Regions from separate parts of the Streptomyces sp. NPDC024687 genome, predicted to be linked through region 1. Evidence: riboswitches for the same ligand, from Rfam matches in the RefSeq annotation. Region 1 holds a riboswitch; each other region holds the start of a gene.
The links. Region 1 has a riboswitch for S-adenosylmethionine ahead of ACZ39I_RS04255 (aminotransferase class V-fold PLP-dependent enzyme). Riboswitches for the same ligand answer to the same signal wherever they lie in the genome.
Positions count from the first base shown of each region.

Region 2: linked by a shared signal. The riboswitch ahead of thrC (threonine synthase) and the one ahead of ACZ39I_RS04255 (aminotransferase class V-fold PLP-dependent enzyme) in region 1 are both predicted to bind S-adenosylmethionine.
Region 3: linked by a shared signal. The riboswitch ahead of ACZ39I_RS08825 (amino acid ABC transporter permease) and the one ahead of ACZ39I_RS04255 (aminotransferase class V-fold PLP-dependent enzyme) in region 1 are both predicted to bind S-adenosylmethionine.

Region 1 is NZ_JBVHLJ010000001.1:953,739-960,955, reverse strand. It holds gene ACZ39I_RS04260 (protein kinase domain-containing protein) at 1-920, opposite strand, end outside; gene ACZ39I_RS04255 (aminotransferase class V-fold PLP-dependent enzyme) at 988-2,349, opposite strand; SAM riboswitch class IV at 2,469-2,585, opposite strand; gene trpD (anthranilate phosphoribosyltransferase) at 2,662-3,726, opposite strand; gene qcrB (cytochrome bc1 complex cytochrome b subunit) at 3,903-5,540, opposite strand; gene qcrA (cytochrome bc1 complex Rieske iron-sulfur subunit) at 5,537-6,592, opposite strand; gene qcrC (cytochrome bc1 complex diheme cytochrome c subunit) at 6,589-7,217, opposite strand, start outside.
Region 2 is NZ_JBVHLJ010000006.1:448,516-455,732, reverse strand. It holds gene ACZ39I_RS25645 (alpha,alpha-trehalose-phosphate synthase (UDP-forming)) at 1-1,085, opposite strand, end outside; gene ACZ39I_RS25640 (glucosyl-3-phosphoglycerate synthase) at 1,146-2,090, opposite strand; SAM riboswitch class I at 2,252-2,410, shown strand; gene thrC (threonine synthase) at 2,428-3,708, shown strand; gene ACZ39I_RS25630 (MoaD/ThiS family protein) at 3,705-3,980, shown strand; gene ACZ39I_RS25625 (cold-shock protein) at 4,423-4,629, shown strand; gene groL (chaperonin GroEL) at 5,229-6,854, shown strand.
Region 3 is NZ_JBVHLJ010000002.1:525,980-533,196, forward strand. It holds gene ACZ39I_RS08800 (NtaA/DmoA family FMN-dependent monooxygenase) at 1-322, opposite strand, end outside; gene ACZ39I_RS08805 (LLM class flavin-dependent oxidoreductase) at 346-1,551, opposite strand; gene ACZ39I_RS08810 (putative leader peptide) at 1,634-1,729, opposite strand; gene ACZ39I_RS08815 (transporter substrate-binding domain-containing protein) at 1,889-2,911, opposite strand; gene ACZ39I_RS08820 (amino acid ABC transporter ATP-binding protein) at 2,966-3,745, opposite strand; gene ACZ39I_RS08825 (amino acid ABC transporter permease) at 3,742-4,725, opposite strand; SAM riboswitch class IV at 5,063-5,172, opposite strand; gene ACZ39I_RS08830 (glutathione S-transferase C-terminal domain-containing protein) at 5,238-6,104, opposite strand; gene ACZ39I_RS08835 (putative leader peptide) at 6,220-6,342, opposite strand; gene ACZ39I_RS08840 (IlvD/Edd family dehydratase) at 6,455-7,217, opposite strand, start outside.

The sequences.
Region 1 (7,217 bases):
TCCCCCGAGTCGTGCCCGGGAACCCAGCGCGCCCCGCTCCGCACGGTCTCGGGCTCCTTCACGGCACCGGGTCCGTACCACCCCGGCCGCAGGCTCTCGCGCAGCGAGGCCGTGGTGTGCCCCGCGGCCGCGACCAGCTCCGCGGGGGTCGGCCGGGCCCCGGGGTCGTCCCGCAGACACGCCTCCACCAGTGGCAGCTGCTCCTCCGGTACGGCGGACAGGTCCACGTCACCGGTCAGGATCCGCAGCAGAACGACCGAATCCTGCCCCTCGCCGAAGGGTTCCTTGCCGCCGGACGCGTAGGCGAGGACCGCGCCCAGGGAGAAGACGTCACTGGCCGGCACGACCTGGGCGCCGTTGCGGATCTGCTCGGGCGAGAGATAGCCGACCGACCCGACGACCACTCCGGTCCGGGTCAGGGCCGTGCCTTCCAGGGCCCGGACGATCCCGAAGTCGATGACCCGGGGGCCGTCCGGCGCGAGCAGGATGTTGGAGGGCTTGAGGTCCCGGTGCACCAGGCCCTTGGCGTGGATCGCGGCGAGCGCCTCGGCGAGCGCGGCCGCCAGCAGCCGTACCGCGTCCGCGGGCAGCGGTCCCCGGTCGAGCACGGCGTCCCGCAGGTTGGGTCCCGCCACGAACTCGGTCGCCATCCAGGGACGGGCCGCCTCGGTGTCTGCGTCCACGACCCGCGCGGTGTAGGTGCCCGCCCCGCCGACGGTCTGCGCGGCCCGTACCTCGTGCCGGAACCGGGCACGGAAGGTGCGGTCCTCGGCGTGTTCGGCCCGTACGACCTTCACGGCCAGCCGCAGCCCGCCCCGCGCCTCGGCGAGATACACCTCGCCCATGCCGCCGGACCCGAGTCTGCCCAGGACCGCGTAGGGCCCGATGGCCGGCGGGTCCGTCTCGCGCAGCTCCTGCACCCCGTGCTCCCCCTGCTTTCCGTACGGTTGCTGAGGGGAGCGTATACGCGCGGTGGACTCCGGTCCGTCAGACGGCGGGGACGCAGCGGCCGTCCTCGGTGCGGTACGTCCACTTCGCACCGTCCTCGACCAGTTCCTTCACGGCCTGCACGAACCGCTCGACGTGCTCGTCCGGGGTGCCGGCACCGAAGCTCACCCGGATCGCGTTGAGGGACTTCTCGCCGGGCGCGGCCTCGGGGGCGCCGCACTCGCCCTGGGACTGCGGGTCGCTGCCGAGGAGGGTGCGCACGAGGGGGTGGGCGCAGAAGAGGCCGTCGCGGACGCCGATGCCGTACTCGGCGGAGAGGGCGGCGGCGAAGTGGGAGCTGTTCCAGCCCTCGACGACGAAGGAGATCACGCCGACGCGGGGGGCGTCGTCGCCGAAGAGGGACAGGACGCGGACCTCGGGGACCTCGGCGAGGCCGGCCTTCACCTTCTCGATCAGGTGCTGCTCGCGGGCGACCAGGGTGTCGAAGCCGGCCTCGGTCAGCGCCTTGCAGGCCGACGCGATGGAGTAGGCGCCGATGACGTTCGGGGAGCCGGCCTCGTGGCGGGCGGCGCTGTCGTGCCACTCCACGTCCACTCCGCCGTCCTCGCGCCGGGTGACCTTGCGGCTGGCGCCGCCGCCGGCGAGGTAGGGGTCGGCGGCCCGGAGCCAGTCGGCGCGGCCGGCCAGGACGCCGGAGCCGAAGGGGGCGTAGAGCTTGTGGCCGGAGAAGGCGACCCAGTCGACGTCGAGGTCACGGACGCTCACCGGGTGGTGCGGGGCGAGCTGGGCCGCGTCGAGCACGATCCGGGCGCCGTGGGCGTGCGCGGCCGCCGCGAGTTCCCGTACGGGCCACAGCTCACCGGTGACGTTGGAGGCGCCGGTGACGCACACCAGGGCCGGACCCCGGGGGTCCCGGTCGGCGAGGGCCTTCTCCAGGGTCTGGACGGCCTGGCGCGGGGTGCGCGGGGCGTCCAGGTAGCTGACCCGGGCGTCCTTCCAGGGCAGCAGGCTCGCGTGGTGCTCGGTCTCGAAGACGAAGACCTGGCAGTGGGCGGGGAGCGCCGCGGCGAGGAGGTTGAGCGAGTCGGTGGTCGAGCGGGTGAAGATGAGCTGGTCGTCGTCGCGGCAGTCGAGGAACTCGGTGACGGTCCTGCGGGCGTTCTCGAACAGGTCGGTCGACAGCTGGGAGAGGTAGCCGGCCCCGCGGTGCACGCTGCCGTAGTAGGGCGCGTACGCCGCCACGTCGTCCCAGACCCGCTGGAGGGCCGGTGCGCTGGCCGCGTAGTCGAGGGCGGCGTAGGTGACTTCGCCACCGGTGACCAGCGGGACGGTGACATCCCGCCCCAGAACGGGCAGGGGGGCACAAATGGTCTGGACGGCGGCAGCGGTGGAGACAGACATGGGGGACTCCCGTGAAAGGTGAAAGGTGAGAGGACGTGCGGAGGCGGGGCTCTGCGCCCTATCGCATTCGGTTGCTCACGGAAGACTCCTCGAACGACCAGGATCCCTGGCTCGTGAGGGATCCGCGCTTGCCGTAGACCTCGCTGCCTACGGCCTGGTCTTCACCCGGGGCACCCCGCCACGGACGGAGGGTTGCCGGACAGTCGGCCGGGGCCTCATGACTGTCACTCATGACCTGGTCGAAGAACGTACGTGAAATGATCGTCGTCCCGCAACCCGTGTCCGGATCGCGGGACGACACCCTGGTGAGCGCTATGCGTTGCTCGCGGCCACCCAGCGCTCCAGCGTCCGCTTCGCCGACCCCGAGTCGATCGCCTCGGCGGCCTTGTCCATCCCGGCCCTCAGCTGCTCGGCCAACGTCCCCGAACCCGGGTCCAGGGCCACCAGCGCGGCCGCCGAGTTCAGGAGTACGGCGTCCCGGACCGGGCCCTTCTCGCCGTCCAGCAGGCGGCGGGCGACCTCCGCGTTGTACGCCGGGTCACCGCCCCGCAGGGCCTCCACCGGCACCAGGTCGAGGCCGGCGTCCCGGGGGTCGAAGCTCTCCTCGGTGACCTTGCCGTCGCGGACGACCCAGACGCGGGAGGTCGACGTGGTCGTCAGCTCGTCGAGGCCGTCGTCACCGCGGAAGACGAGGGAGGAGTGGCCGCGCTCGGCGAAGACGCCCGCGACGACCGGCGCCATGCGGGGATCCGCGACCCCGACCGCCTGGGACCGCACGCGGGCGGGGTTGGTCAGCGGGCCGAGGATGTTGAACACCGTGCGGATGCCCAACTGGCCGCGCGCAGCGCCCGCGTGACGCAGCGCCGGGTGGAACTTGATCGCGAAGCAGAACGTGATCCCGGCCTCTCCGGCCACCTCGGCGACCCGCTGCGGGGTCAGCTCCAGGTTGACGCCGAGCTTCTCCAGGACGTCCGAGGCGCCGGACGCGGAAGAGGCGGCCCGGTTGCCGTGCTTGACGACCGTGGCGCCGGTTCCGGCCACGACGATCGCCGACATGGTGGAGATGTTGACGGTCTTGGCGCCGTCGCCGCCGGTGCCGACGATGTCCACCGTCCGCCCGGGGACCTCGATCACGTTGGCGTGCGCGTACATCGTCCGGACGAGCCCGTTGATCTCCTCGACCGTCTCGCCCTTGGCCCGGAGGGCGACCACGAAGCCGGCGATCTGCGCGTCGGTCGCCTCGCCCTGCATGATCCGGTCCATCGCCCACGCCGTCGCGTCGGCGCTCTGGTCGCGGCCGTACAGCAGGGCGTTCAGTACCTCGGGCCAGGAACGGCCCGCCGCGGTGTCGCCTCCAGCGGGGGTCACAGCGCTCATGGGGCCGCTCCAGATGTCGTAGAAAAGTGTGCCCACACCCTATCCAGCGCGGGGCAGCGCAAAGGGCCCCGTCCGGCCTTCGGACGAACCCCTTCCCCTCGGCCCCTCGTGGCACGGCGAAGGGCCCGTCCGGGGTGTCGGACGGGCCCTTCTACCGCGCGTGGCGAGCGCAGCGATCAGTGGTGGCCGTGGCCGCTCGTGATCTCCTTGTACTCCTCGACGGTCGGCTTGGCGATCTGGGACTCGTCGCCGTAGTACGCCTCGCTCAGCTTGGCGCGCAGCTTCTCGGAGCCCTTGATCTTGCGCTCGACGCCGTTCTCGTCGACCGTGGGGCCGATCTCGGCCGGCTTGTACTGCTCGTGCGCCGTGAGCGTGTGCAGCTGCTCCTGGCTGAGCGGCTCGTGCACCTCGATGAACTCACCGTGCGGCAGGCGCTTGATGATGCCGGACTCGCGCCCGTGCAGCACCTTGTCCTTGTCGCGGCGCTGCAGGCCGAGGCAGATCCGCTTGGTGATGATGAACGCCACGACCGGGGCGACGAAGAACGCGACCCGCACGAACCAGGTGATCGAGTTGATCGACAGGTGGAAGTGCGTGGCGAACAGGTCGTTGCCACCACCGATCAGCAGCACCATGTACCAGGTGATCCACGCGACACCGAACGCGGTACGCGTCGGCGCGTTGCGCGGGCGGTCCAGGATGTGGTGCTCGCGCTTGTCGCCGGTGACCCAGGACTCGATGAACGGGTAGACCGCGATGGCGACCAGGACCAGCGGGAAGATGATCAGCGGGATGAACACGCCCAGGACGAGCGTGTGACCCCAGAAGTTGATCTCCCAGCCCGGCATGACACGGATCAGGCCCTCGGAGAAGCCCATGTACCAGTCCGGCTGGGCGCCCGTGGACACCTGGTCGGGACGGTAGGGACCCATCGCCCAGATCGGGTTGATCGAGGCGATCGCCGCGATGGCCGCGATGGCACCGAAGACCAGGAAGAAGAAGCCTCCGGCCTTGGCCATGTAGACCGGCAGCAGCGGCATGCCGACGACGTTGTTGTTGGTCTTTCCGGGGCCCGCGAACTGCGTGTGCTTGTGGTAGAAGACCAGGATCAGGTGGCCGACGACCAGGCCGAGCATGATGCCCGGCAGCAGCAGCACGTGGATCGAGTAGAAGCGGGCCACGAAGTCGCCGCCCGGGAACTCGCCGCCGAACAGGAAGAACGACAGGTACGTGCCGACGATCGGCACGGACAGGATCGCGCCCTCCATGAAGCGGACACCGGTGCCGGAGAGCAGGTCGTCCGGGAGCGAGTAACCGGTGAAGCCGGTGAACATGCCCAGGACGAACAGCAGGAAGCCGAACAGCCAGTTGACCTCACGCGGCTTGCGGAACGCGCCCGTGAAGAACACGCGCATCATGTGCACGAACATGCCGGCGAGGAAGATCAGCGCCGCCCAGTGGTGGATCTGCCGGATCAGCAGACCACCGCGCACATCGAAGGAGATGTGCATGGTCGAGTTGAACGCCTCGGACATCAGCTGGCCCTGCAGCGGGACGTAGCTGCCGTGGTACTCCACCTCGTTCATCGACGGGTGGAAGAACAGCGTCAGATACACACCCGTGAGGATGATGATGATGAAGCTGTAGAGGCAGACCTCGCCCAGCATGAACGACCAGTGGTCGGGGAAGATCTTGCGCATGTTGGCCTTGGCCAGGGAGTAGATCCCCAGCCGGCCGTCGGCCCAGTCGGCGACGCGCTCGCCGGCCGGTGCCTTCCCGCGTGCGCGGGCCTCGGAGGACTCTGTAGTACTCATCCGCGCTCCCAGAAAGCAGGACCGACGGGCTCCTCGAAGTCGCCGAGCGCTTCGAGGTAACCCTGGTCGTTCACGCCGATGCGCAGCTGCGGCAGGGCGTGACCGGCGGGGCCGAAGATCACCCGGGCACCGTCGGAGAGGTCGAAGGTGGACTGGTGGCAGGGGCAGAGCACGTGGTGCGTCTGCTGCTCGTACAGGGAGATCGGGCAACCGACGTGGGTGCAGATCTTCGAGTACGCGACGATTCCCTCGTACGACCACTCGAGCTCGCGCTTGTCCTTGATGTTGTCCGGCTGGATGCGGACGATCATCAGGGCGGCCTTGGCGATCTCGGTCTGGAACTCCTCGTCGTGCTCCTCCAGGCCCTCGGGCTTGGCAAAGGTCAGCGAGCCGACCGCGACGTCGGAGGGGCGCAGCGGCTCGTTGGTGTTCATGTTGACGAGCTGGAGACCCTTGCGCCACATGGTGTGGCGGAGCTTGGTGCCGGGCAGCGGACCGAGGTCGCGCAGCAGCATGACGCCGGACAGCGGGAACAGGGCCAGCGCACCGAACATCGTGTTGCGGATCAGCTTGCGACGGCCGAGCGCCGACTCCTTGGCGCCCTGCTTGAAGTCCGCGTGGACCTTCGCGCGGACCTCGGGGGGCGCCTCGATCGCGTGACGCTCGTCGGCGATCTCCTCGTCGGACATCAGGGTGCGGGCCCAGTGGACCGCGCCCGCGCCGATCGAGAAGAGGGCGAGACCGAGGGTCAGGCCCAACGCGAAGTTCAGCGCGTTGATGTGCCCGATCGGGAAGACGTAGATCGACTCGTCGTGGGGGATGCCCACGTACGAGGCGATGAACCCGACGGTGGCCAGCATCGACACCGTGAACAGCATGGCCACCACGCGCTCGGACCGCCTGGCGGCCCGCTCGTCGATGTCCTGCACCCGGTGCTCGTGGGGCGGGAGGCCGGGGTCCGCGAAGGGGTGCTTCTCGTCCGCGACGCCTACCGCGCCGTGCGCGTCCTGCTCTGCGGGCAGGTTCTCTTCTGGAATGTCTTGGCTACTCATGACTTCTTGGCCTTTGCGGTCCGAGCGGCGACCCAGACGGCGACCGCGATCAGCGCGCCGAGGCCGAAGATCCAGGCGAACAGGCCTTCGGAGACCGGGCCGAGACCGCCCAGCTCAAGGCCGCCGGGGCTCACGGTGTCGTCGCCGTTGACCGCGTTCAGGTACGCGATGATGTCCTTCTTGTTCTGCTCCGACAGCGTGGTGTCGGGGAACGACGGCATGTTCTGCGGGCCGGTCTGCATGGCCTCGTAGATGTGCTTCGGGGAGACACCCTCGAGGTCCGGTGCGAACTTGCCGTGCGTCAGCGCGCCACCCTTGCCGGTGAAGTTGTGGCACTGCGCGCAGTTGGTGCGGAACAGCTCGCCGCCCTTGGCGATGTCGGCTCCGTCCGGGCCGTAGTCCGCCTTCGTCGGGACGGACGGACCCGAACCCAGCGAGGCGACGTACGCGGCCAGCTGGTCGATCTCGGCCTGCGTGTAGATGACCTTCTTGCGCGGAACCTGCGCGCCCGGCTGCTGGGCCGGCATACGGCCGGTGCCGACCTGGAAGTCGACGGCCGCGGCGCCCACGCCCACCAGGCTCGGACCGTCGGAGGACCCCTGACCGCCGGTGCCGTGGCAGCTGG
Region 2 (7,217 bases), on a different contig from region 1:
GCCAGCCGGTACGCGGCGAGGGAGCGCGCGAAGTCGTCCTTCAGATTCAGCAGGACCGGCGTCCAGCCCGGTGTGCCGAACGTGTCGTTGATCTCCTCCGCAACCCGCTGCACCTCGGCCGTGTAGTCCCGGTACACCGCCAGGTCCTGCCGCGAGGGATACGCGAACGCCACGTGCACGACCCGCTCGCGCCACTCCGGCCGCGACTCCAGCAACCGCCGGTAGGCCCGCAGCCCGCGCACGATGTTCTTGGACAGCTCGGTCCGGTCCACCCGCACGATCGTCTTCCGGCCCGCGCCGATCTCCTCGCGCAGTCCGACGATGCGTTCCTCGACATCGGCCTCGTGGGAACGCGCGCGCAGGAAGTCCGCGTCCGCGCCCAGCCCGTGCACCCCGATCCGGGTCTCGCCGAGCCCGTCCGCGAGCTCCGTACAGCAGGCCGTGAACGCGTCCGCCCAACGCTGGGTGAGGAAGCCGAGCCGGTCGGCGCCCAGCATGCCGCGCAGGAGCCGGCCCGCGATGTCGTCGGGCAGCATCCGGAAGTAGTCCACCGGCGCCCACGGCGTGTGCGAGAAGTGGGCGATGCGCAGGTCGGGACGGAGTTCACGGAGCATCCCCGGCACCAGGCACAGGTGGTAGTCCTGGACCAGGACCGCCGCCCCCTCGGCCGCCTCCTGAGCCAGCGCCTCGGCGAACGCGCGGTTGTACGTCTCGTACGACGCCCACTGCCGCCGGAACTCCGCGTCGAAGGACGGCTCCAGCGGGGTCTGGTACAGCAGGTGGTGGACGAACCACAACACCGAGTTGGCGATGCCGTTGTACGCGTCGGCGTGCACGTCGGCCGGGATGTCGAGCATGCGGACCCCCGCCTCGCCGACCCCGCGCCGGACCGCCTCGCGGTCGCCGTCGCCGAGCGCCGAGCACACCCACAGGGAGCCCGCGTCGGAGCCGATCGCCGACAGGCCCGAGACCAGCCCGCCGCCACCGCGTTTGGCATGCAGCGAGCCGTCCTCGCGCACTTCGTACGAGACCGGGCCGCGGTTGGACGCGACCAGCACCTGAGCAGCACTGTTGGTTGACGCCATACGCCTCAACCTAGCCCGGCCCCCAAACGCTCAAACGTGCGGTTGCGCACTTCCGCGCACTTACGCGACCTTCCGCTCCGCGTACTCCGCGATCTCCACCATCGGCGGCCGCTCCTCGGTGTCCACGGAGTACGTCCGCGGCTCGAAGCCGTCCCGGCCCCGCTCGAACTGGGTAATGGCGGGCCGGATCATATGGCCGCGGGCCAGCCTCAGCTGGGCGGTGCGGTAGATCGCCGCGGACATCCGGCCCAGGGCCTGACCGTCCTGGTGGCGGTGCTTGCGCACCCCGACGTCGACCTGGGCGAGGGCGTCGAGACCGACCAGGTGCAGGGCGTCGACCAGCATGCCCAGCTCGATGCCGTAACCCACGGGGAACGGCAGCTGCTCCAGCAACGAGCGCCGGGCCGCGTACTCGCCGCCCAGCGGCTGCACGAAACCGGCCAGCTGCGGCCAGTGCATGTTCAGCAGCGGGCGCGCCATGAGCTCGGTGACCCGGCCGCCCTGCCCGGCGGCGCCGCCCAGGGGACGGTCGTACATGCCCTTGACCAGGTCGACCCCGGGATCGGTGAGCAGCGGGCCGACGATGCCGGAGACGAAGTCCGAGGAGAACTCCTTCAGGTCGGCGTCGATGAAGCAGACGATGTCCCCGCTGGTGACCAGCAGGGAGCGCCACAGGACCTCGCCCTTGCCGGGCACGGCGGGTATGCGCGGGAGGATGTCGTCGCGGTGGACGACCCGCGCGCCTGCCGCGGCCGCGACCTCGGACGTACGGTCGGTCGATCCCGAGTCGACGACGACGATCTCGTCGACGAGCGGGACCTGTTGCATGAGGTCATGACGGATCACGGCGACGATGTCACCGACCGTCTCCTCCTCGTTGAGCGCGGGCAGGACGACACTGACGGTCTGCCCCGAGCTCCGCTTCGCGGCCATGATCCGGTGGAGCGGGCGATCAGTCGCGGACCAGGACCTGGTGGCCAGCCAGCGCTCGACTTCGTTCAGCACAGTGCGCGGCTCCTTAGCGTGCCCGCCGCTGGAAGCGGCTGATGGGTAGGTCATCTCGCGGTTCGGACGTCTCTCTCAACTGTCCTGGTCGTCGGTTACAGTCTTGAACAACGCGGATGACCATCGCATGTCCTGGGTGGCCGCCGTTAACAACTTCATACCGCTCATCCAGAGGGGCAGAGGGATACGGCCCGATGAAGCCCCGGCAACCCTCCAGTCGGTTCTCGTAGCGATCGCTGGCGATCGTCTCCGCGAGGCTCCCGACTCGGGAAGGTGCCAAATCCGTCTCACGGCGAAGTGCGTCGTGAGGAAGATGAGGAGAAAGGGCCTCGCCTCCATGGCTGCGCAGACTGTTGCAAGCACCACGAACTCCGTCGATCTGGGTCCCGCCGCGGCACTGAGCTGCCGCGAATGCGGCCACCGCGTCCCGCTCGGCCCGGTCTTCGCCTGCGAGGAGTGTTTCGGCCCGCTCGAGATCGCGTACGACTTCTCGGCCTACGAAACCGAGGAGCTCCGCAAGCGCATCGAGGCGGGACCTTCGAACATCTGGCGCTACGCCCCGCTGCTGCCCGTCCCCGCGGACGTGGCCGACAAGCCCAACATCAACCCCGGCTGGACCCAGCTCGTCAAGGCCGACAACCTCGCCCGCGAGCTTGGCGTGACCGGCGGCCTGTACATCAAGGACGACTCCGGCAACCCGACGCACTCCTTCAAGGACCGCGTCGTCGCGCAGGCCATCGAGGCCGCCCGCGCCTTCGGCTTCACCACCCTCTCCTGCTCCTCCACCGGCAACCTGGCCGGCGCCGTCGGCGCCGCCGCGGCCCGGGCCGGCTTCCGCTCCTGCGTGTTCATCCCGCACGACCTGGAGCAGGGCAAGGTCGTCATGGCCGCGATCTACGGCGGCGAGCTCGTCGGCATCGAGGGCAACTACGACGACGTGAACCGCTTCTGCTCCGAGCTGATCGGCGACCCGGCCGGTGAGGGCTGGGGCTTCGTCAACGTCAACCTGCGGCCGTACTACGCGGAGGGCTCCAAGACCCTGGCGTACGAGATCTGCGAGCAGCTGGGCTGGAAGCTCCCCGACCAGCTGGTCGTGCCGATCGCCTCCGGCTCGCAGCTCACGAAGATCGACAAGGGTCTGCAGGAGCTGATCAAGCTGGGGCTCGTCGAGGACAGGCCGTACAAGATCTTCGGCGCGCAGGCGGAGGGGTGCTCGCCGGTGTCGGTGGCGTACAAGGCCGGGCACGACGTGGTCCGCCCCCAGAAGCCGGACACCATCGCCAAGTCGCTGGCCATCGGCAACCCCGCGGACGGTCCGTACGTGCTGGACATCGCGCGTCGTACCGGCGGTGCGGTGGAGGACGTGAACGACGAGCAGATCGTCGACGCGATCAAGCTGCTGGCGCGGACCGAGGGGATCTTCGCGGAGACCGCGGGTGGCGTGACGGTGGGTGTGACCCGCAAGCTGATCGAGAACGGCGTCCTCGACCCGACGAAGACCACGGTGGTGCTGAACACCGGCGACGGTCTCAAGACCCTGGACGCGGTGGCCGGTACCGGGCTCACCGCCACGATCCGTCCGAATCTGGACTCTTTCCGAGAGGCTGGCCTCGCATGAGCGTCAACGTCCGCATCCCCACCATCCTGCGCACCTACACCGGCGGCAAGGCCGAGGTGCAGGCCGAGGGTGGGACCCTCGCCGAGGTCATCTCCGATCTGGAGAAGAACCACACCGGTATCGCGGCGCGTGTTCTCGACGACCAGGGCAAGCTGCGGCGGTTCGTGAATGTGTACGTGAACGACGACGATGTGCGGTTCGAGCAGGGGCTGGAGACGGTGACGCCCGACGGGGCCGGAGTCTCCATCATCCCGGCGGTCGCCGGCGGGTGACCGTATGACTGGTCATTACCTTCGGTAACAGAAATTACCGAGTGTTCATCCGATTGCCCTCTCCGCGAAGAAGCGGAGGGGGCAATTCTCTATGGTTGAGCACGGTACAGTTGGGGAACCTGCTGCTTCCTTCATGCCGCACGCATATGAGTTCCGACTTCGGATGCGACGAGAAGTAGCCAAAGTGTGTGGGTTCTTTGCGTCTTATGCTCCTTTTGTGGGGCCCGACTTGCCCCGAATTCGGGCGAATTCTCACTACATTCCGGACCCCTTCCGTCCGGAATTCTCGTCCGATTGACCTGTTGCAGACGGCAGTTGGACAGATACATTCAGCCGCGGTCGACGCGTTCCGGCGCACGCCCCCAACCATGTGGGGGGTGAGGTCTGACCCGGATCCATGAAGTGTGGATCCGTGCAAGGGCCAGTAATAGGGGAGTTAGGCATGGCTCAGGGCACCGTCAAGTGGTTCAACGCGGAGAAGGGGTACGGCTTCATCGCGGTCGACGGTGGTGCGGATGTATTCGTCCACTACAGCGCGATTCAGATGGACGGCTACCGCACCCTTGAAGAGGGCCAGCGGGTCGAGTTCGAGATCTCGCAAGGTCAGAAGGGGCCGCAGGCGGACATGGTTCGTCTCGCGACTGGCTGAAGCACGCGCCGGGTAACAACAGCGTCGTTCTTCGTTCTTCTTCGGAGGGCTCGTACCCCATGGGGAGTCATGGGTACGGGCCCTTCGGCATGCGTGTGCCTCCGGAGGGCGAGCAGTGTTCGTCTGCGGGTCCGGTGGGGGCGGGCGTTGTGCGCAGTTCCCCGTGCCCCTGAATGCCTGCGGCGGCCTGTTTCGGTCCGGTGGGGGCTTGGGTGGCGCGTGCGGTGTGTTGGGGGTCGGTGCCGGGACGCCGGCCGCTGCGGGCGGACACCCCCCACCCCGTCCCCTGCGCGCCGTACGCGGGTTGCGGCCCGTGTCGTCACAGGTCACGCCCGGGGCCTGCCGCCCCCGGACCACCCGCCCGGGCGGCCCACTCACCCCCGCCCCGGGGGCCCGATACGCGAGAGGCGCTTGCACTCGACCATGCCGAGTGCTAATCATTGGCGTTAGCACTCTGAAGGTGAGAGTGACAAAGATGGACCGGGTCGGTGAGGCCCGCAGGCCTTGTGGGGCAAGGATCCACAGGCCGGCGAGCCGTCCGTCGCGGGCGCGGGCGCGGTCCGAAGGAATCACCCCCAGTCCTGGAGGGACCACTTCACATGGCCAAGATCATCGCGTTCGACGAGGAGGCGCGGCGCGGCCTCGAGCGCGGCATGAACCAGCTCGCGGACGCCGTCAAGGTGACGCTCGGCCCCAAGGGCCGCAACGTCGTCCTCGAGAAGAAGTGGGGCGCCCCCACGATCACCAACGATGGTGTTTCCATCGCCAAGGAGATCGAGCTCGAGGACCCGTACGAGAAGATCGGCGCCGAGCTGGTCAAGGAAGTCGCCAAGAAGACGGACGACGTCGCCGGTGACGGTACGACCACCGCGACCGTGCTCGCCCAGGCCCTGGTCAAGGAAGGCCTGCGCAACGTAGCCGCCGGCGCCAACCCCATGGCCCTCAAGCGCGGTATCGAGAAGGCCGTCGAGGCCGTCTCCGCCGCCCTGCTCGAGCAGGCCAAGGATGTCGAGACCAAGGAGCAGATCGCCTCCACGGCCTCCATCTCCGCCGCCGACACCCAGATCGGCGAGCTCATCGCCGAGGCGATGGACAAGGTCGGCAAGGAAGGCGTCATCACCGTCGAGGAGTCCCAGACCTTCGGTCTGGAGCTGGAGCTCACCGAGGGTATGCGCTTCGACAAGGGCTACATCTCGGCGTACTTCGCCACCGACATGGAGCGGATGGAGGCGTCGCTCGACGACCCCTACATCCTGATCGCCAACTCCAAGATCGGTTCCGTCAAGGACCTGCTCCCGCTCCTGGAGAAGGTCATGCAGTCGGGCAAGCCGCTGCTGATCATCGCCGAGGACGTCGAGGGCGAGGCCCTGTCGACCCTGGTCGTCAACAAGATCCGCGGCACCTTCAAGTCCGTCGCCGTCAAGGCCCCGGGCTTCGGTGACCGCCGCAAGGCGATGCTGAACGACATCGCCATCCTCACCGGCGGCGAGGTCATCTCCGAGGAGGTCGGCCTCAAGCTGGAGAACACCACCATCGACCTCCTGGGCCGCGCCCGCAAGGTCGTCATCACCAAGGACGAGACCACCATCGTCGACGGTGCCGGCTCCTCCGAGCAGGTTCAGGGCCGGGTCAACCAGATCCGCGCCGAGATCGAGAACAGCGACTCGGACTACGACCGCGAGAAGCTCCAGGAGCGCCTGGCGAAGCTCGCCGGTGGCGTCGCCGTCATCAAGGCCGGTGCCGCGACTGAGGTCGAGCTCAAGGAGCGCAAGCACCGCATCGAGGACGCCGTTCGCAACGCGAAGGCGGCCGTCGAGGAGGGCATCGTCGCCGGTGGTGGCGTGGCCCTCATCCAGGCCTCCTCGGTCTTCGAGAAGCTGGACCTGGAGGGTGACGAGCTGACCGGCGCCAACGCCGTGAAGCTGGCCCTGGAGGCCCCGCTCAAGCAGATCGCCGTCAACGGTGGTCTCGAGGGTGGCGTCATCGTCGAGAAGGTGCGCAACCTGCCCGTCGGCCACGGCCTGAACGCCGCGACCGGTGAGTACGTCGACATGATCGCCGAAGGCATCATCGACCCGGCGAAGGTCACGCGCTCTGCCCTGCAGAACGCCGCCTCCATCGCCGCGCTGTTCCTCACCACCGAGGCCGTCATCGCCGACAAGCCGGAGAAGGCGGGCGCTGCCCCGGCCGGCGGCGGCATGCCGGGCGGTGACATGGACTTCTGATCGACCCCTGGCCGCCAGGCCTGACGGTTGATCAACGTCCTTGCCGGGGGCGGCACTTCCTGGAAACAGGGGGTGGCCGCCCCCGGGCTTTTCTTGCGCTATGCTTGATCACGAGCCGCCCGACGTGAACTTCCGTCGGTCGACTACGCGTTGGTGGTCCAAGGAAAGACGCCCCGCTTCCTGCGGGGAGATGCAGGTGCAAGGCCTGCCCGGCGCTCCACAAGAAGCCCGCCCCACAGTCGTGGGGCGGGCTTCTTCCATGCGTGGCCCGACTCACAGCGCTATCGGAAATCCTGGGGCCGATGAGGCGGTTGACTCCTGGGTACTGTCCATGCGCATGCACATACCGAGGAGTACCCCCAC
Region 3 (7,217 bases), on a different contig from region 1:
CCTCGTAGGGCTCGTTGAAGGTGGAGTTGATGGTGCCGGTCAGGCCGAGGTGGTCGGTGACGGCGGCCAGCGCGGCGAGGATCGTGAACGTGTCGGGGCGGCCGACCACGTCCAAGTCGTAGATTTTCCCGCCCTGTTCGCGCAGGCGCAGCCCCTCGGCCAGGAACAGGAAGTCGAACTTGGCGCGTTCGGCGGTCTTCGCGAAGTGGGCGAATGAACTGAACTCGATGTGGCTGCCGGCCTTCGGGTCGCTCCACACCGTGGTGTTGTTGACGCCCGGGAAATGCGCGGCCAGATGTATCTGCTTCAGGGGCTTGGTCATCGGTCCTGGGGTTCCTTCCGAGGTCAGGCGGTCGCTGCGGCGTAGCGGTTGGCGGGGCGGGCCAGGCCCAGCAGGCCGCGCAGGGTGTCGGCCTCATAGGCGGTGCGGAAGGCGCCCCGGCGCTGGAGCTCGGGAACCAGGCCACCGGTGATGGCCGGCAGGTCGTGACCCAGGACGCCCGGCCGCAGCCTGAAACCGCTCAGCCCCTGCTCAGCGAACTCCTGCAACAGGTCGGCGAGTTGGGCTGGGGTGCCGGTGAAGATACGGGCATCGCTCTGATACGGCTCTCCCGCGAGCCCGTCGAGACGCTCCCGGCGGGCGGCGGCCTCGGCCGGCTCGTCGTCGAGGAAGACCACCAAGTCGCCGAAGACATGCAGGAGTTCACCCGCCCGCCCGGCCCTCTCCTGCTCGGCGCGGATCTCGGCGACGATCGCGCGGGCCTGGCCGCTGTCGTGCGGAGTGACGTGGCCGACGTCGGCCTGGCGGGCGATGAGCCGGTAGGGGACGGTCTGGTGGCCCAGGGCGGTGACCAGGGGCTGGCCCTGCGGCGGGCGCGGTGTGATGGAGGGGCCCTTGACGCTGAAATGCTTCCCCTGGAAGTCGATGTAGTGCAGCTTGTCCCGGTCGATGAAACGGCCGGTGGCCGCATCACGGATCTCGGCGTCGTCCTCCCAGCTGTCCCACAACCGCCGCACCACTTCCACGTAGTCGGCGGCCTCGTCGAAGAGATCGGTGACCAGTTCCTGGGCCCCGGGACTGTCGTAGGCCTCGATCGAAGGAATGGTGCGGCGCCCGAAGTGCGCGGCCTCGTTCGGGCGGGCACTGATCTGGACGCGCACGCCCGCCCGGCCGCTGCTGACGTAATCCAGGGTCGCGATCGCCTTGGAAAGGTGGAACGGCTCGGTATGGGTGACCACCGCGGTCGGCACCAGACCTATGTGCCGGGTCAGCGGGGCGACGCGGGAGGCGATGAGCACGGCGTCGAGGCGGCCACGGACCTGGTCGGTGCGCTCGTCCGGGTCGAGGAAGTGGGAGGACTGCGGGCCCAGTCCGTCCTCGATGGTGACGAAGTCGAGCAGGCCACGCTCCGCCTCGTCGACCAGGTCGGCCCAGTATCCGGCGGTGAGCAGCTCTTGGGGCCGGGCCACCGGCTCACGCCAGGAAGCGGGGTGCCAGCCGGTGCCGTCCAGAGCGACGGCCAGATGCAGCAAGGGGGAAGAAGGGGACACGGGCGGGTGCCTTCCTGGAGATCCGTACGAGAAAACCGGCCCACGGGCGGGCGGGACACGGCGGCTGGGGCAGCTGAACGGGTCAGGAACAACAGAGCGCGGCGGACACGCGCAGGAGATCGACATGAGGCCGGGAGTGGAGGTGGACGGAGCGAAGTGTGCTGGTCACTCCCGTCACCTCCTCCTTCTGGGCGGCGCGGCGGCGCCCGGCAGATCTCGTCGTGAGTCACAACACCCCGGCCTCACGGGATGTTCCCAACCGTGGGCCGGGCCGTGCTGCGTCCCCGTGCGAGGGAGCCGGACGCAGAGATGCCCTGCACGGCTTCCTGGCGGTGGGTCAGGAGTTGTCCAGCGGCAGCCCGGGCGGGTTGACCTCCGACTTGGAGACGGCGTCGTGGGAGAGGTTCCACGCGGCGAGCCACTTGGCGTACTGACCGTTGTCGATCAGGTAGTTGATCGCGTCGGCGAGGGGCTTGGCGAGGCCGCTACCCTTCTTGGCGGTCGCGGCGATCAGGCCCTGGAGCGTCTCACCGGCACCGGAGTACTGGCCCGCGATGCGGGTCGCGTTGGGTGTGCTCGCGGTCTGGGTGACGTGGTAGGAGGAGTTGGGGCTGGGACCCAGGTAGGCGTCGATCTTGCCGCTGGCGAGGGCCAGGTAGATGCTGGGGCTGTCCTGGAAGTACTTGATGGTGAGCTTCTTGCCCTCCTTCTTCAGCTTGGCCTGCCACTCCAGCAGGATCCGCTCCTGGTTGGTGCCGGCTCCGACCGAGACCGTCTTGCCCGCGAGGGCCTCGTAGTCACCGTCGAAGGTCCACTTCGAGGTCTTGAGCGTCTCGAAGGCGAGATCGTCCTTGCGGTAGGAGGCGAACTCGTACTTCTGCTTGCGCTCCTCGGTGTCGGTGATGTTGGAGAAGCCGACGTTCACCTTGCCGCTGTCGATGCCGACGAAGAGGTTCTCCCAGGTGAACCGCTTGACCTCGGGCTTCAGGCCGAGGACGGCGGCGACCAGGCGGGCAAGGTCGCTCTCGGAGCCGGTGAGGGTCTTCTGGTCGCTGCCCACGAAGCCCAGCGGCGGGGAACCGGAGGGCAGGGTGCCGGAACCGATGACCAGCTTGCCGCTCTTCTTCACGGCGGCGGGCAGTTCGGCGCTGATGGACTTCACCTCGGCGACCTTGAGAGTGGTCTCCTTGGCGGCGCCGTTGGACAGGCGGCCCACGGTGACCGTGCCCGCGCTGTCGGTCGTCCTGGTGGCGGCGTCGCTGTCACCGCCGCAGGCGGCGAGCCCGCCCGCAAGGGTGGCGACGGTGGTCGCCGCGGTGATGCCGCGTATCAGGCTGCGTCGGGAGGGGTGAACGGGCATGGCTGTCCTTAGGAGTTGAGAGAGTTGAGAGAAACAGGCGGTGGGAAAAGGGGTTCAGAGGACCTTGCTCAGGAAGTCCCGGGTCCGTTCGTTGCGCGGCCGGTCGAGGACCTCGGAGGGCGGGCCCTGCTCGACGATGCGTCCGCCGTCGATGAAGACGACCCGGTCGGCGACCTCGCGGGCGAAGCCGATCTCGTGGGTGACGATGACGAGCGTGGTGCCGCTGGTCGCCAGGTCCTTGATGACGGCCAGGACCTCACCGACGAGTTCGGGATCGAGGGCGGAGGTCGGCTCGTCGAAGAGGATGACTCCCGGTCGCAGGGCGAGGGCGCGGGCGATGGCCACGCGCTGCTGCTGGCCTCCCGACAACTGCCGGGGGTATGCGCCGATTTTGTCACCGAGTCCGACCCTGCCGAGGAGTTCGCGGGCCAGTTCCTGCGCCTGCGCCCTGCCGAGCTTGCCGGTCGCCACCGGCGCGGCGGCCACGTTGTCGAGGACGGTCAGGTGCGGGAAGAGGTTGAAGTTCTGGAAGACGAACCCGATGCGGCTGCGCTGGGCCAGGATGGCGCGCTCGCTGAGCTCCTTCAGCCGGTCACCCTGCCGGCGGACGCCGATCAACTCGTCGTTGACGCTGACATAGCCGATCTCCGGCTTCTCCAGGTGGTTGATGACCCGCAGCAGGGTGGACTTCCCGGAGCCGGACGCGCCGAGGATCACGGTGACCTCGCCGGGCCGCACGGTCAGGTCGACGCCGTCCAGGACCCGGTGGGTGCCGTACCACTTGTGCACGCCGTGCACTTCGAGCGCGACGGGGGTGATGTCGGTGACGGTCATATCGCGGTCTCCCTGCGGACACGCGCCGTGAGGTCGGTGAGACCGGCGCGCAGTTTCTGGAGCGGGGTCGGCGGCAGGGAGCGGGTGGCGCCGCGGGCGTAGTACCGCTCGACATAGAACTGCACGACGGAGACGGCACTGGTCAGGATCAGGTACCAGACGGTGGCGACCAGCAGCAGCGGCACGATGTCTCCGGGGTAGGTGGAGCCCATGGACTGCACGCTGCCGAACAGGTCGAGCAGGGAGACGTAGAAGACCAGCGAGGTGCTCTTGATGAGGCCGATGAGCTGGTTGACGTAGTTCGGGGTGATCGAGCGCAGCGCCTGCGGGAAGACGATCATGCGGAACTGGTAGCCCTTCGGCAGACCGAGGGCCGAGGCCGCTTCGTGCTGGCCCTGGTCGACGGAGAGGATGCCGCCGCGGACCACCTCCGCGGCGTAGGCGGCCTCGTTGAGGCTGAGGCCGATCACCGCGATGACCATGTCGGTGGCGAGCCGGGACTCGTCGAAGGAGAAGAAGGCAGGACCGAAGGGGACGCCCACGCTCAGGGTCTTGTACAGGGCGCTGAAGTTGTAGAGGAACAGCAGCAGGACGATCAGCGGAATGGAGCGCAGAGCCCACACGTAGGTCCAGCTCACCGCCCGCAGCACCGGGCTCTTCGAGAGCCGGGCCAGGGCGAGCAGAATGCCGCCGAGCAGGCCCAGCACCGCACTGTAGGCGGCGACTTCCAGAGTGATGACCAGCCCGTCGAGGACGGTCGGCCGCAGGAACCAGTAGGCGAACCGGTCCCACTGGTAGAACGGGTTGGTCACCAGGCCGTGGACGAACTGGGCCGTCAGGACCAGGACGACGGCGGTGGCGATCCAGCGGCCCGGTCGCCGCAGCGGCAGAACTCGCTGCGCCGCGAGCGGCTTTGACGGGGTGTCGGGCTGCGGCGGTGCCTCGGTGACGGACACGGCAGCGCCTGGGGGTTCACTCATGAGGGGCTCCGGCGGAGTCGGGTTTCCCCTGGGGCACGGCGAACACGGCGTACTACGGCGGCAGTACGGGATGCTCGGGCACCGGGGGCTGGGCGGACGACGGCACACCGCGAACGCGGTGTTCGTCAGGAACGCGGGGGCTGCGGAGGCGGAACGTCAGCCCCGACAGCGGGCGCGGCCCGGTGCGGTACACAGTGCGCTGCTCACGCGGAGGAGATCGACGCTCCGGTCGGCCACGAGCACGTCCGTGTACGGCTGTACGCAGCCCGGGGAGCGGCGCGTGGCCGTCCTGGAGACTGCGTACATGTCCGTCACCGTGCTCTTCCGGCCCCTGGGGCCCTCGCGCTTACCGAAACGCCGTCCGGTCCGGTCGTCACCTGGGGCACCCCACCGCCGAGCGAGGGTTGCCGGTCAGCAAGCCAGGGCATGTCGCTGACACTCATGACCGTTCTGGGCCGTAGTTAAGACAAATGCCCGAACGAATGTCAATCGTGGTCCAACAGTTGGAACGGTCAGGACGTGCGGGCGCTGTGCGAGGCCCAGTCCAGAATCTGTACGGCGGCCCCTGCGGCCTCCAGGCCCCGGCAGTGGGCGTGGTGCCGGCGGGCGATGCCGTCGAGGTCGAGGTGGGTGCCGAAGGCCGGGTGGGCGGTCAGCCGGCGGGCGTAGGCCCACAGGGTGGGGTGGTCGGCGATGCGCTGGACCGCGGCGGCGTCGAGGTGGTCGCGGTGCACGGTGTCGAGTTGCACGAGCGTGACCCACAACTCGACGTCGGCCGCCGTGATGTGATCCCGGATCAGGTAGCTGCGGCCTTCCAGCCAGCGCTCCAACGAGCCCAAGGTGTCCAGCAGTTGCTCCAGCGCGGCGGTGCGGTCCGCGGCGGCGCCGCCCGCCGACCCGGCCTGCTGCGCGGCCTGCTCGACGGCCCTGCCCATCCGCTCCACGGCGTCGGTCTCCGACTCCGCTCCGCACGGGTACAGCGCCGGCCGGCCGCCGCCGAAGTGCCGGGCGAGGTCGCGGGTGATGTCGGCGGCGTGGGTGCTGACGATCCGCCCCGACCAGTCGTCGCTGAGCACCGGCGCGACGGCCGCGCCGGTGTACCGGTGCGCGCTGGCCTCGTACAGCGGGCGCAGCGCGGAGTGCCCCCCGTCCGGACAGTCGGGGACCGGGTCCAGGAAGGTCACGGGACAGACGTCGTCGAGGCCGAGCAGGCTGTGCACGACGGCGATGCGCAGGCCGTCGGCGCAGGCGGCGGCCAGGTGGAGCCGGTAGCGGCGCGGCACGGCGTAGTGCCCACTGCGCGCGTCCCGTCCGATCCTGCCCCGGAACGCGGGGGCCGGGTGGCCGGCGGGGACATGGGCGAGCGGTGTGACGGACATAGGTCTCCCCAGGGTGTCGGTGCGCAGACGTACGCGCGGCGGAAGCGTCGTCGGGCCGGAAGTGGGGGTCGGTACAGGGAGGGGCGGCGGGGCGGCGGGGCGGCTGCGGCCGGGCTCAGCCCAGGGCCCTGATCGCGCTGCAGACACGCAGCAGGTCGATGTGCCGGCGGGAGGTCAGGAGAGGCGAAGGCCGAGGTGTACGGCTCACTCGGCCGATGGCCGGTTCAAGGCGCCCCATGTTTCCCTACCTGTTCACTAGGATTCCCATGTGGAGTGTCGATCGGGCCGGGGCGCACGTCAAGAGGGCGTCCACGAGGTGGGCGAACGCGGGACCGCCGGAGCGCTCCTGGTCAGTGCGACTCGCGGCTGACCTCCGAGCCGCTGGAGCCGACGAGGAAGTCGAGGTCGGCGCCCTGGTCGGCCTGTTGGACGTGGTCGACGTACAGCCGCTCCCAGCCGCGCCTCGGGTTCGCGAAGCCCGCCACGGTGGCCGCGTTCGGGGTGCGGGCGGCGAGTTCGCCGGCGGGCACCTCCAGGTCGATGCGGCGGGCGGCGACGTCGAGGCTGATGACGTCGCCGGTCCGTACGAGAGCGAGCGGGCCGCCCGCCGCCGCCTCCGGGGCGACATGCAGCACGACGGTGCCGTACGCGGTGCCGCTCATCCGGCCGTCGCAGACGCGGACCATGTCCCGCACGCCCTGCTCCAGCAGCTTCGTGGGCAGCGGCATGTTGGCCACCTCGGGCATGCCCGGATAGCCCTTGGGTCCGCAGCCGCGCAGGACCAGGACGGAGTCGGCGTCGACGTCCAGGTCCGGGTCGTCGACGCGGGCGTGGAAGTCCTCGATGCTGTCGAAGACGACCGCCCGGCCCCGGTGGCGCAGCAGATGCGCCGAGGCCGCCGCGGGTTTGATCAGCGCCCCGTCGGGTGCGAGGCTGCCGCGCAGGACGGCGATGCCGCCCTCCTCGACGAGCGGCCGGGCCCGGGTCCTGATCACCTCGGGGTCCCAGATCGGGGCGTCGGTGAGGTGGTCCACCAGCGGCCTTCCGGTCACCGTCAGCGCGTCGGGGTCCAGCAGGTCGGCGACCTCGCGCAGCACGGCGAGCAGTCCGCCG